4 regions of the Paenibacillus sp. FSL H8-0282 genome follow, and region 1 is predicted to be linked to each of the others. Evidence: riboswitches for the same ligand, from Rfam matches in the RefSeq annotation. Region 1 holds a riboswitch; each other region holds the start of a gene.
What was found. A riboswitch is a leader RNA that binds a small molecule or an ion and turns the genes downstream of it on or off. The one in region 1 is predicted to bind cobalamin.

Region 1 (3,213 bases):
CATGGAAGTCATTTTCTTTTCTTTCAAATAATAAGTCAGATACTCGAAGAATTTAAGCTTCTCGCCCTGTTCAATCACACCCGTGTCTTTATCGAAACCTAATAAACCAAATTCGCCGACGATGACAGGGATGCCTTTAGGTACAAATGTATTGTAAACGTTATCAAAAGTTTGAGTGATATCATTTTTTGTATCTTTTTCAAATGTGGTGTAGCCGGCAATGTTCACACTAAACGGCCAGAAGCCATAGAAGTGAACGGTCGCAATAATATTTGGATCGTTCAGAGCCGTAATCGTCTTATAGAGATGATCCATTCTTGTTTGCGTAGGTGAAGACTCTAATGAAGGTAATACAAGTGGGCGGAGGTCGTTTTTCCCACCGGATTTCCGCACGATTTGATAGAAAGAGTTATTAAGTTCAGTAAGCATTTGCTCCATTTTTGCTTCGTCTGTGCTTCCACCATCGGTGAACCGAGGTTCATTTATGCTCTCGAACATCAGCTTATCGGATTTGTCCTTGAAGCGATCGGCAATTTGAGTCCAAGCTGCATTATAACGTGCCAGCGTTTCATCGTGTTTTTCTTCCATATGGCTTACCCATAGCCAGGAATCATGGTGGACATTAATCATGACATAAAGCTTGGCGTCCAGTGCCCAGCCGACAACTTCTTCCACACGGTCGAGGTAGGCCTTTTCTAGGGTATAGTCTGGTGCCGCACCCATGTGAGTATCCCAGGTCACAGGAATCCGAATGCTTTTATAGCCTTGAGCGGCGATCTTTTTAATAAGATCTTGGGTCACACGTGGATTGCCCCAGGAGGTTTCATCCTCACCTGTAGCATCTAAAGTATTGCCAAGGTTCCATCCGGGCTGCATTTCGTCTACATAGGATTGGATCTTACTCTTTGGCGCTGCCTTAGCTTGTTGCTCGTCCTTAGTTGCAGCTGCGGCCATGGATGAGAACAGAGAGAGCAGAAGAGCGGTGACAAGTGTCAATGATAAGAAGGATTTCTGGATTCGCGTAGTCATTGAATTCTCCTTTGTGAGATAAATTTAGGATGCTTGGACCTGGCTTTGACGCTGTACTTGGTGGTTAAATGAACGCAAACACCTCCAGTTTTATTTTGTAAACGCTTTCTGAATATACCCTAACATAGAATACACTTAGCGAGTACCTTACTAATTTGTGGTAAATTCATATAAGAATTAGTGATTTAAATTAATTTGCCCCACAGTTGGATAAAGAAATTATTTGAATAACCCTACTCGTAGAAATTGGTTATTCAATAGGATTATCTCTAGCTGCCCGTTATACAAAAAAGAAATATAACATGACAAAAGCATATATATTAGTTATGATGAAGCATGAAAATTTAAAATTAGAAATAGGTGCCAACTATGAATGTTGCGGAAGTACAATCATAGATTGGTTAAATGGAAAGCGGGTGTGAATCCCGCGCGGTCCCGCCGCTGTGAAAGAGGAGTCCTTGCAAAATGCCACTGGGAAACTGGGAAGGCAGCAAGGGTGATGATACTTGAGCCAGAATATCTGCCTTTTTCTGTTACACCATCAAACTCTACGATCGATAGAGAGGTGCTTGAATAGTGTTTGCCAGCTATTATCGTGGTTCACTATCTTAACCTCTTGACGTTTATGTTGAGTGGTTTTTTTGTGGTTATGAGAAAGTTTATTCTGTTTTTTATCATAGGTATGAAGGGAAGGGTTATGGAAAAATGAAGAAAAATAAGTTTTTAGCGTGGTTACTTATTGTAGCTGTATTTATTACGACATTCTCTACAAGTGTAATCCCGGCTCAAGCAGATGGAGCAAGCTCTACCCTTAAAGGGTATGTATCTGTATCCGTAGAGAAATTCACCTTAGGCCAAGGGTATATTAAGGAACCTATTAAAGTTCCGATTTATGAAGGCGATAATGGCGCATCTTTAATAACACGTGCGCTAGGTGATGGCAATTATAGATATTTAGGAAATATAGATAGTGGTTTTTATTTATCAGAAGTTAAAGATAGTGGCAGAAGTGAAGTCAATATTCCACAATATATTTTAGATATGATTTCAGCCGATGGGAATACAGTCGGCACTAAAGCAGACCCAGATTGGTTAAGTCAGTTTGACTACACCTCCATGTCGGGTTGGATGTATGCAGTAAATAATGTGTTTCCTCCGTTTGGGATGACCGATTATAAGCCTCAAGACGGTGACATCATTCGAACTCAGTTCACCACTTATGGCTATGGTTCTGATCTTGGCGGCTGGGGGGAAATCCCAGTTCAACTTGCCAATAAGGATGCTTTAACTGCGGAAATCGCCGAGATTAACAGTGCCCCTAATAAAGAAACTATTTTGGACAGACCAGTAGTGCAATCGGCAGTTTATGAAGCCTATTCCGTGCTCGAAAACATGGCAAGCTCTCAAATAAGTGTAGATCATGCGCTTGTCGGTCTTAATAATGCATTAGACATAGAACCCCCTGTTATTACAGTAAGTGGCATACAAGATAAACAGGAAGTATCCAATAAAGAAATAAGCTTCAAAGTAGCTGTCACAGACAATGTATATAGTGACATTACTCCAGAAGTGAAGCTGAATGGAGTTACTTTATCACCTGCAAATGGGGAGTACAAAGCTACTCTGAATTCAGGCAGTAATGCAATTACTGTAACGGCTCTTGACGGAGCTGGAAACAAAACAAATGTAACTTATCAGGTTACTTACAAACTGGAAACTACAGTTGCCGTCAAACAACAGTTAGATAAAAACCTTGCTTATATTTTAAATACTGTAAAGAATCCAACGTTTGGAACAGGCAGCGGAGAATGGTCGATCCTTTCTCTGGCACGGGCGAACTATACAGTACCTAACGGTTATTACGATCTTTATTACAACAATGTAGCTACGAAAATAGCATCAACCATTAAAGAGGATGGAAAACTCGACGCCAATAAAAGCACAGAGAATTCCAGAGCAATATTAGGACTTACCTCTATCGGAAAAGATATCACAAATGTTGCGGGATATGATCTGAGAAAAGCACTCGCTGATTATCAATATATCCAAAAGCAAGGCAATAATGGTCCGATTTTTGCTCTGATCGCGTTAGATAGCCATAACTATGAGATCCCTGTAGTTGATGGAGTTACAGAACAGACCACAAGAGAAAAACTAGTTCAGTATATTTTAGATAAAGAGGTT
Region 2 (3,213 bases), 350 kb from region 1:
CTGCCCCCGCAAGAGAAAAGCAGCTTATGATGCTCCTCCTCCACCATTCTTCATTCTGATTGCTGTCAGCTTGCGCCACACCTTCCGTCTGCTCGACAGTGACCACTAGTCATACCGTTTTCATTAGCGATTTCGCGCCATGTCTTATCTTCCTTGATACGTTTCTCCAGAAGAACAGGGAACGGCATTGGCTGTCCATCATATTCGACTTCAGGAAAGATTAGGCCATTCATCAATAAATATCACCCTGGGTACTTATTCACATGTTCTCCCCAACTTGCAGGAAGCAGTGCCCCGATGTATCTGAGATTCTATTCTAGGAACCCGAAAAGAAGTGGAGAAAATTGACGAGACACCCACTTTACTCGGATAAAGGGTAGAAGAATGGAAGAAGTCAGGGGGATTTAACGAAAAATGGCACGGTCCCGGAATCCCGGAAAACCGCGCCATTGCGCCATTCTTAGATATGCTGGTGAAGGGAATTGAACCCCCGGCCTACGCATTACGAGTGCGTTGCTCTACCCCTGAGCTACACCAGCTTAACGCTGTTTTTCTGTCAAACAAAAAATATTATACAACTTCCAGCCAGAAACGCAAGCCTATCTCTCCCTGTTTTCCGCCCTTCTAAACTGCTAATCCACCTGTAGCTTACGCTCCACAGACTCTAACTTTCCACGGCTAGTAGAGGGTTTATCGCGGCGGTCGTCTATTTTAAGTGAGGTAGAGACACGTTCTGCACCTGCGTCAAAAGGAGACTCATGCAAAGCTTCTACCGCGGCAAAAATGCGTTGCAGAGGCCCTTCGATGATCGTCCCCATGGACGTAAGTTCATAAGTAATCCCTTCTACTGTCTTCAGCACCCGCTGCATATCCGCAACATAGCTGCTAAGACTGGTGCTGCCTGTTCCAATTGGAATAACTGTAACTTCAGCAATAGGCATGAGAATACCTCCTCGAAATTTTATAGTAGCTGTCTCCTTCCATTGTAACAATTCCACCGCTCTGTCACAAACTAAGCAAGATTATCCTCCCTTATCTCTTCTATTTCTTCTGATTACTCCAAAATATGACTTGGGCTAAGAGTATTTTCTCATGAGCAAATTCTAGGGTCATCTGCACTATATTTATGGACTCTTTGTGGCATCTTTTCGGACAATTTATGAATCATTTCGCATCTCCCTGTGGATCAATTGTGGATTACTTATGGACAGCCTGTGGATCATTTGTGGAGTACTTTTAAAGAACCCGCTCCCCGCGCGGGTTTTCTAAAAAACTGTTTACAAACACAACATCTTGGGTTATTTTTATCTAACGACAACAAAATATAGTGGAGACAGGCGCTTTGATCCTTAACCGGATTTAGAGCTTAATAGGGAAGCGCGGTGAGAATCCGCTGCGGTCCCGCCACTGTAACCGGATGGCCTTCTTAAGCTTCTGGGAAGCTTGAGAATCCACATCTCCCGGCAAATGCCACTGAGGGTTAGGAACACCCTTGGGAAGGCGCCGAGAGATCCCACGGAAGCCAGGAGACCTACCTGTTTCGACGACACCAACTATTGATGCCTGCGAGGAACAGGGATGGTGTCCGCATGCGGTCATCTACGTAGAGACCTCTGCAAATATCCGTGTGGATATTTACATAACGCATCGGGCATTTTCTGCCATCCTCGGGTAGGGGATGCTTTTTTTATGTAATCTGAACAAATATACGACTGCTTATAGCAGTCCAACTTCTTATGGATATATGGATTTGATGATAGATGTTTTTCTTTTATACTGAGAGGAGAGCTGTACAATGACGTTGTTGGAGAGACAATTTAATGGAGTAGAAAATGCACGGGAAGTTCTTTTAGAAGAGCTCATTGATTTAGGCCGGGATATTATCGACAGTCGGGATATGGACCTATTGCGCGAGAATGCCAATTTGAATGGAGAGAGTTTCTCCGGTAAAATGAGCAAGTTCGGCAGTGAATATTCAAAATGGTACGCCCGCAATTTTACGATGCCGCCACAGCTAGTGCAGGCTATTGATGACAATGTCGTCTATGTGCATGATCTGGATCAATATGCGATTGGAACGACGAACTGTATTTTTATCCCGTTTGATAAACTTCTCCGTGAAGGTTTCAATACCGGCAACGGCAGCGTTCGTCCTCCGAACTCAATAATGACAGCTATGTCTTTGGTAGCGATTATTTTCCAATCCCAGCAAAATGCTCAATATGGTGGTGTATCCGCCAATAAACTCGACTATGATCTGGCACCTTATGTAACCAAATCCTTCGCCAAGCTGTTCCGCAAGGGTCTGAATTATTTTGAAGAAGGACAAGCTGATGAATCTTTGGGCGAGATTACGATGAGCCGGACCGATCTGGCGGAGTTATATCCAAGAGCGTTCCGTTTTGCACTAAAGGAAACCGAAATCGAAACTCTGCAAGCGGCTGAAAGTATGGTACATAATCTGAATACCATGTCCAGCCGATCCGGTGGACAAATACCGTTTACCAGCATCAACTACGGTACTTGTACTTCACCAGAAGGTCAGCTTGTGATCAGTTCTCTGCTAACCGCAACTATGAACGGACTTGGCAGCGGAGAAACACCAGTGTTCCCGATTCAAATCTTCAAATGCAAGCAAGGAATCAATCAACAGCAAGGCGATCCTAACTATGAACTGTTCCTAAAAGCGGCTGAATGTTCTGCGCGCAGACTATATCCAAACTTCGCTAATCTGGACGCTCCGCTCAACTTGCAGTATTATGATCCAAGTGATCCTGATACGGAGTTCGCTACAATGGGCTGCCGAACCCGAGTGCTCGGTGACCGTTTTGGGCGTAATCATTGCTCTGGGAAGGGCAACCTTTCCTTTAATACACTGAATCTGGTTCGGCTAGGTCTGGCACACGGCACAGTAACAGGCAGACGTACCGTCGCAGACGAAGCTGGCTTCTATGAAGATCTAAATCATTACATGGATATTGCGCTGGAAGGACTTCTTCATCGCTTCCACATCCAAACCGCACAAAAAGCTAAAGCTTCCGATTTCATGATGCGAGAAGGCGTCTGGGAAGGCGGCGAACATCTTGCACCTGATGACACTGTAGGCGATCTGCTGAAGCATGGCAGTCTGTCTCTTGGCTTCATCGGTATGGCGGAATGTATGAAAGCTATGTACGGTAAACACCATGGCGAGGATATGGAAGTTCATGCCAA
Region 3 (3,213 bases), 2.8 Mb from region 1:
CCAATTGAGGATAGTTACAGGACCCGTCAACATTCCTTTAACCGGAAGCTTCGTCAACGATTGTGCATAGACACTTTCTTTAACAGTCATAGGCTGTATAAATGCAACATCCGCGTAGATCACCGGTGGCTTAACGCAACGGGAGCCGTAGGATTGAACCCAGCCATTACTAGTAAACAAGTATCCGTCCAGCTTTTCTCCGAAAAACTCCACCATATCTGTACGCTCGAACTCACCGTGGACCAGAACATCCAGACCTAGCTTTTCTTGGAAGGTAATTGCATCCGCGATCTGCTCACGAACAAATCCATCATAACGCTCCTGATTCCAGACCCCTTTACGCCATTTCAATCTCGCCTGACGCACTTCTACTGTCTGCGGGAAGCTACCAATTGTAGTGGTTGGCAGAAGTGGAAGCTGCCATTTCTCTTGCTGCACCTTTAAGCGTTCAGCAAAAGGCAAACTGCGTTGGTCCGGCAAAGCTGCAAGTGCAAGCACTTGCTCCGCCACATCCTTACGGCCACGCTCAGGTAGTGCGCGGAATGCTGCAATAGCTTCACGACTAGCGGCCAGCGCTGCTTTAGAAGCTTCTCCTTTATCTGCGAGGGCTGCTCCGAGCAGACTAAGCTCTGCAAGCTTCTCATCGGCAAAAGCTAACGCATTCTTAACTGTCGCCTTCAGCTTCACCTCACCTTGAACGGTGACTGGGACATGCAGCAGACTGCAAGAAGGCTGAAGAATAAGACGATCAAGCGGCACATGAACACTGAGCTTTTCTACCAGTTGCAGCTTAGCGTCTAAATCGGAACGCCAGATGTTCCGTCCATCAATAATTCCGGCACCCAGCCATTTGTCCTTCGGCCAACCAAGACGTTCGATAGAAGCCAGATTCGCTCCACCATCGTGCACAAAGTCAAGACCCAAGCCTTGAACAGGCAACTCTAGCAGTGCCTCCAACGGTTCAGCAGCTTCAAAATACGTCTGTAAAATAATATTCAAGCCCGGCACGGAGCCGGCAATTTCTGTGTATATCGAGTTAAGCAGTGTTAATTCTTCTTTACTTATGCCTGTAACAATCGCTGGCTCATCGATTTGTACCCAGCTTACCCCTTCTTGCTTCAGTTCCTGTAGCAGTTGAACATAGACTGGAACAAAACGTGCAGCAATCTTGGCGATATCTGCCGCTGCGTAACCTTTGGACAGCTTAAGGAAGGTATACAGACCTAAAAGTACCGGTTTACCTTCAATCCCTGCCTGCAATTTAGCAAAACGATAAGCCGCTAGAGGTTTATTTTCAGTCAGGCGTGGTGTTTGTGTGCCGATCTCTGGAACGATATAGTGATAGTTCGTATTGAACCATTTGGTCATCTCACAGGCAGTAGCCTCAGTATTACCACGGGCCATTGCAAAATAAAGATCAAGCCCGATGTCGCCGCCATCATACGTGTACCGTGGAGGTACAATTCCAAACATAACAGCCGTATCCAACACATGGTCATAAAAAGTAAAATCATTCACCGGAATAAGCTCAATTCCTGCCTCTTGCTGGGTCTTCAAATGCTGCAGCTGAATTGCTGCCATTTCGGAGCGGAATTGCTCTTCATTTATTTTCCCCTGCCAGTAGGCTTCCAGTGTCTTTTTCCACTCGCGGTTCTTTCCGATTCTCGGATATCCAAGATTACTTACTTTTACTTTATTCGTCATCTCGATACACTCCCTCTTCCATCTCTTATTTCAAACTCCAAAGCTACTTGCTTTCCTATAAAAAAGAGCGCCCTTCCCTAAAAAAGTCAAAGGGAAAGACGCCCATGATATACCCATGGTTAACGTCTAACACCTCCCTATCTTCCGTAGGTGAAGCAGTGCTGTTGAAACAGGCAGGTCTCCTGGCTAGCGGCGTCAACATCTTGAGCAGTCTTCCCAGCAGAAGTAAATTGCCAGTGACCTCTGTTGCTCGAGATTCTTCCGTTACAGTGGCGGGACCGCATCGGCTTCGAACCGAATTTCCCTATTAAGCCTACCGAATTACTATTTTCCGGTCAGCACCTGTCTCCGATATCATTCATCATTTGAGTGTCTTAATCTGATGTCATCATACGTGAAAGCCCCAGCAATCTGCAATAGATTACTGGGGCTTCTGTTATATCGATTCCTTATAACGGACTTAGAAAAATACGAAATATACTACAGCAGCAAGAATTATACGGTATATAGCAAACGGTAAGAGCTTGATACGATTGATCAGTTTTAAGAAGAATCGCATCGATAACAGCGCAAATAGGAAGGCACTAATAAAGCCTGCGATAAAAAACGGCAATGCATCCATGGTGAAATATTGCCAGTTTTTCATCAGTGACAACAGACTGGCACCTGCCATGATGGGTACTGCCATAATAAACGTAAAATCAGCAGCGGCACGATGGCTCATCCCGAGGAGTACGCCACCAGAAATCGTCGAGCCCGAGCGTGAAAATCCAGGCCATAACGAAAAACACTGTACAAGACCTACACCAAGTGCCTGTTTGTATGTAATCTGATCTACACTCTCAGTTCTGACCTTCTTCGGCCCAAACAGATCGGCAATAATCATTAATACAGCCCCTATCACTAGACCAATTAACACCGTTGAGGTAGAGAATAAATGCTCATCAATATAATCATTAAACAGAACACCTAACACACCTGCAGGCACTAACCCTACCAGAACCTGAGTCAGCTTGAGGTGCCCGCTCTGCTCCAACTGCGGTAGCTCCTCTGTTACAGGATCCAACTGCTTACGGCTGAAACGCTTTAAGCCTAACAAATCAATGAACCGATTTCTAAAAATCACAACAACCGCTAATATTGAACCCAGTTGAATAACTACTTTGAAGGTATTTGCCGTATATTGTCCAAATAACTCCTGTGATTTCAGCCACATATCATCAACAATAATCATATGACCCGTGGAGGATACTGGAGCAAATTCGGTTAAACCTTCAACAAGCCCCAAAATAATGGCTTTAATAATCGTTAATAGCTCCATGTGTTTCCCTCCTTTTTAATAGTCATTTCTATTATCAGTCCTCTACCCGCTTAGCCCTCAGTGTTCATTCTCCGGCTGCGTTTGCGGAAGTACAGAAACCCAAGGATAACTAATCCGCCAGCAATTAGTACATAGACTACATTGGAGTACACATCCATGTACATGGCAATGTCTTCCCAGGATTCGCC
Region 4 (3,213 bases), 170 kb from region 1:
GGGGAAAGCACCACAGAATCTACAACCTGTGTATTTTCTCCTGCATAATAGACAAGCACACGATCGGATTCCTGTAGTTCGAACGCATCCATACCCACACTTGGATATATCCACTCCCCGCCGCGTGATACCACGAAGCTCCACCATCCGTCGTAAGTACCTTGCGAAACTCCATGGATACCTGATACAAAGTTGCCATAAGACGATTTGGTGATATCTACTTTAAAATCATCGGTAGACCCTAGTTGTTGCAACGCTTCAAGGGCATTGGAGGCTTTTAAAGTCCCCTCACTAATCAACCCTTCCGGGCCTTCAACGGTAAGCGAAGCTGTTACATTCTTAGAAATCACCTTTAGAGCTTTTGTATATTTAGCAATCGTTGGGGCTTTACCTTCACGGTAGCCAGTTACAGTCAGTGTATAGTCACCTGCGGGCATATTTCCTGAGAATACGGCCTCACCTTTAGCATTCGTCGTTACCTTGTGAGCTCCAATTTGGACCTGAACACCCGCAGCTTTTGCAGTTACAGGAGAGGAAGTATTCGTAGCAGCGTCCCATTTCCACGTCTTACTAGTTACAGTGACGGTAAAAGAATCGCCCTCTTTAAGATTTGCTTTGGAAAGCGTAACGGAATCCACAAGCTTAGTGTCGTCTCCGGCATAATAAACCAGTACCTGATCTGAATCTTTAAGTACAAAATCACTCATGCCTACATCGGGATTAATCCATTTTCCGTCACGCGATACAACATACATCCATCCGTCATAACCACCAAAGCTTCCAGCAACAATATTTCCGATGCCAGTCACATAACTGCCCGAAGGATTCGTGATCGGCAAGTTCGTTTGAAGCGCCAGCTTCTCTAACGCTCCAAGTGCGTTGCCAGCATAGGCGTACCCTTGTGCCAACGTGGCCTGTGGTCCCTCAATCGTTACTGGAGCGTAGATGAGTGAGCTCTGAATGGAGGATTTGGAAAAATCGTATAGCTTACTGTTGCTTCCTTTATACAGCAAATTATAGGCAACCAGCGCCTGAAGCCCTTGCTCTGTCGCCAGAATATTACTGCTTCCACCACGGCTATGGGTGAAGCTACCATCAGCTAGACGATAGCTAAGCAGGTTCTCCATTAGATCCACTTTGTTTTTGGTGTATTCTAATCCACTAGGATCAACTCCGAAGGATGTGAGTCCAAGGATTGCTTGTGCGCTACTTTCAGCACTGTCACCGTAACCCCCATGGCTATCTTGAGCTGCGGATAACCAGGCTACGGCTTGTAGCCCTGCTAAGTAGGCTTCGGGATTATTTTTATGTGCCGCCAGAGCCGTCAAGGTTATCGCTGTCATATCAGGCTCACTTGCGCCTGAGGTTAGTGCAAAGCCCCCATCCGGATTCTGTTTGGAGAGAATCTCCGTAAGGAGTTTATCCGCCGTCCATTTCGCGTCACTTGGGATATTATATTTACCAGAATCCAGCGCAAGTAAAGCATATACCGGATTATTAAGCGTCTGTTCACTGAGCTTGCTATTATTATAAATTTTCTCAATCAGATTATAGCCAGGAGTCGTTCCGTTACCAGCAAAGCTAGTAGGATCTGCACCAATCGCTCTCACTGCGAGCACGATTCGAGCATAATCGGTTACATTGGTGAAATCGCCAGCTGCATCCTTTACTTTTTTCTCAAGCTCTGAAAGGTAACTAGCCGGCAGCTTGTACCCTGCTTGCGCTAATCCAATGGCTTGCCAATCCGATTGCACGCCACCTTTCAAGAGATATTCTGCAGCCGCATAAGTCGCATCCGCAACATTAATCCGCTCCGCAGCAGTTGCCTCCAGACCGGCGCCAGCGCTCGCTTCTGCAAATATTTGTCCTGCTGGAGCAAGAGATGTTCCTAGAATTGAAATGACCATGAATAAGGCCAGCCCAAGTGCTACAAACTTGGAAGACATGATTTTCTTCATTGTTTAACCTCTTTCTGTATAAGAATGGGTACTGCCGGGAATAAGACGCATAACATAAAGACCGCCCCTTTGGAGGGCGGTCAGGGAAGATTACAAATCGAGGCTGCGGCGCTTGCTTCCTGCCAACAGTCCATCTGTATATGTTCCACATTCTTACCCCACGAAGAATAGAAACGCTCACGAAAAAGGCAGGTCTCCTGGCTAATGCTTCATCGCTGTTCTTCACCTTCCCACCCTACCTTCGGGGCAGTGGTTTATAGAAGAAACGCTCCGCACATACAGTGGCGGGACCGCGCCGGACTCTTGCACCGGACTTCCCTTTTAAGCAGACGACTAGATTGATAGAGTCTGCACCTTTTCCAGTATGTAGTATCTTATTTTGACATCCATAATCATATCTATTAATACATAGCATGTCTATAGAAAAGCTAAGTATGGGCAGCAAAAAAAATGAACAGCAATACCTCCCGGTAGGTATTGCTGTTCAGAAAGCTTGTTATTCTGCTGTTCCTTCCGGACTTGCAGTCGGGGAGGGTTCAGCACTTGAATCAGAAGCTGGTGGAATATTAGGGTCGGGATCTACGATCAGTGTAAATCTTCCGGCTTTGATCATACTTTTCTCTAGAATTGTCACTCCAGGCTCCAATGTAACCTCAACCTGATAGGAAGGTTGTTCACCTTCAGTCACAGCTGTTGCGGAAGGCAACCCAGTGCTGTCCTCAGTATCAGAGGAAGGCGTAGGAGACGGAGATGCATCAGCTACAGCATTAGTAGCATCTGCACCTTCTGCTGTTCCTCCAGTAGTGCTAGCGGTATCTGACTCGTCAGCGGTGTTTCCCTCATCCGTCCCATCCGTTAACGGCACTGGACAAGTGCCATTCGTGGCAGCGACCTTAAAGCTTTTATCTATCTCTGTAGACGAAGACATTAAACTAATCTCAGTCGGTTGAAACTGCACACAGTCATCTGCACTTGCGAAGGTGAACACCAATATGCTGCTCCCCTTATCTCCTTCGACGCTCTGATCCTTCAAGTATACTGAAGCTGGAGGCAGCATATTGCCTGCACTCTGAACAGGGGTCGGCTCAGGGCTTGTCCCCGGCACAGCCGTCTTCGTATCATCCGGACGCAGCATACTGAATACGATAATTGCAATAATCACCAGAATACCCGTAATGGAGCCGGAGATTAAGAGTCGAAATCGGCTGCGGCTGATCCAGCGCGCCAGCGGGGAAGCCAGTTGGGAGCGGGCTTC

Region 2: linked by a shared signal. The riboswitch ahead of NST94_RS02370 (anaerobic ribonucleoside triphosphate reductase) and the one ahead of NST94_RS03900 (S-layer homology domain-containing protein) in region 1 are both predicted to bind cobalamin.
Region 3: linked by a shared signal. The riboswitch ahead of metE (5-methyltetrahydropteroyltriglutamate--homocysteine S-methyltransferase) and the one ahead of NST94_RS03900 (S-layer homology domain-containing protein) in region 1 are both predicted to bind cobalamin.
Region 4: linked by a shared signal. The riboswitch ahead of NST94_RS04580 (DUF4430 domain-containing protein) and the one ahead of NST94_RS03900 (S-layer homology domain-containing protein) in region 1 are both predicted to bind cobalamin.

Annotation. Positions count from the first base shown of each region.
Region 1 is NZ_CP150146.1:898,813-902,025, forward strand. It holds gene NST94_RS03895 (cellulase family glycosylhydrolase) at 1-1,029, opposite strand, end outside; cobalamin riboswitch at 1,371-1,572, shown strand; gene NST94_RS03900 (S-layer homology domain-containing protein) at 1,735-3,213, shown strand, end outside.
Region 2 is NZ_CP150146.1:544,802-548,014, reverse strand. It holds gene NST94_RS02385 (hypothetical protein) at 66-233, opposite strand; tRNA gene NST94_RS02380 (tRNA-Thr) at 468-539, opposite strand; gene NST94_RS02375 (MTH1187 family thiamine-binding protein) at 633-941, opposite strand; cobalamin riboswitch at 1,319-1,554, shown strand; gene NST94_RS02370 (anaerobic ribonucleoside triphosphate reductase) at 1,796-3,213, shown strand, end outside.
Region 3 is NZ_CP150146.1:4,926,780-4,929,992, forward strand. It holds gene metE (5-methyltetrahydropteroyltriglutamate--homocysteine S-methyltransferase) at 1-1,704, opposite strand, end outside; cobalamin riboswitch at 1,859-2,065, opposite strand; gene NST94_RS21395 (undecaprenyl-diphosphate phosphatase) at 2,165-3,025, opposite strand; gene NST94_RS21400 (DedA family protein) at 3,076-3,213, opposite strand, start outside.
Region 4 is NZ_CP150146.1:1,069,544-1,072,756, reverse strand. It holds gene NST94_RS04580 (DUF4430 domain-containing protein) at 1-1,958, opposite strand, end outside; cobalamin riboswitch at 2,128-2,331, opposite strand; gene NST94_RS04575 (glycosyltransferase) at 2,455-3,213, opposite strand, start outside.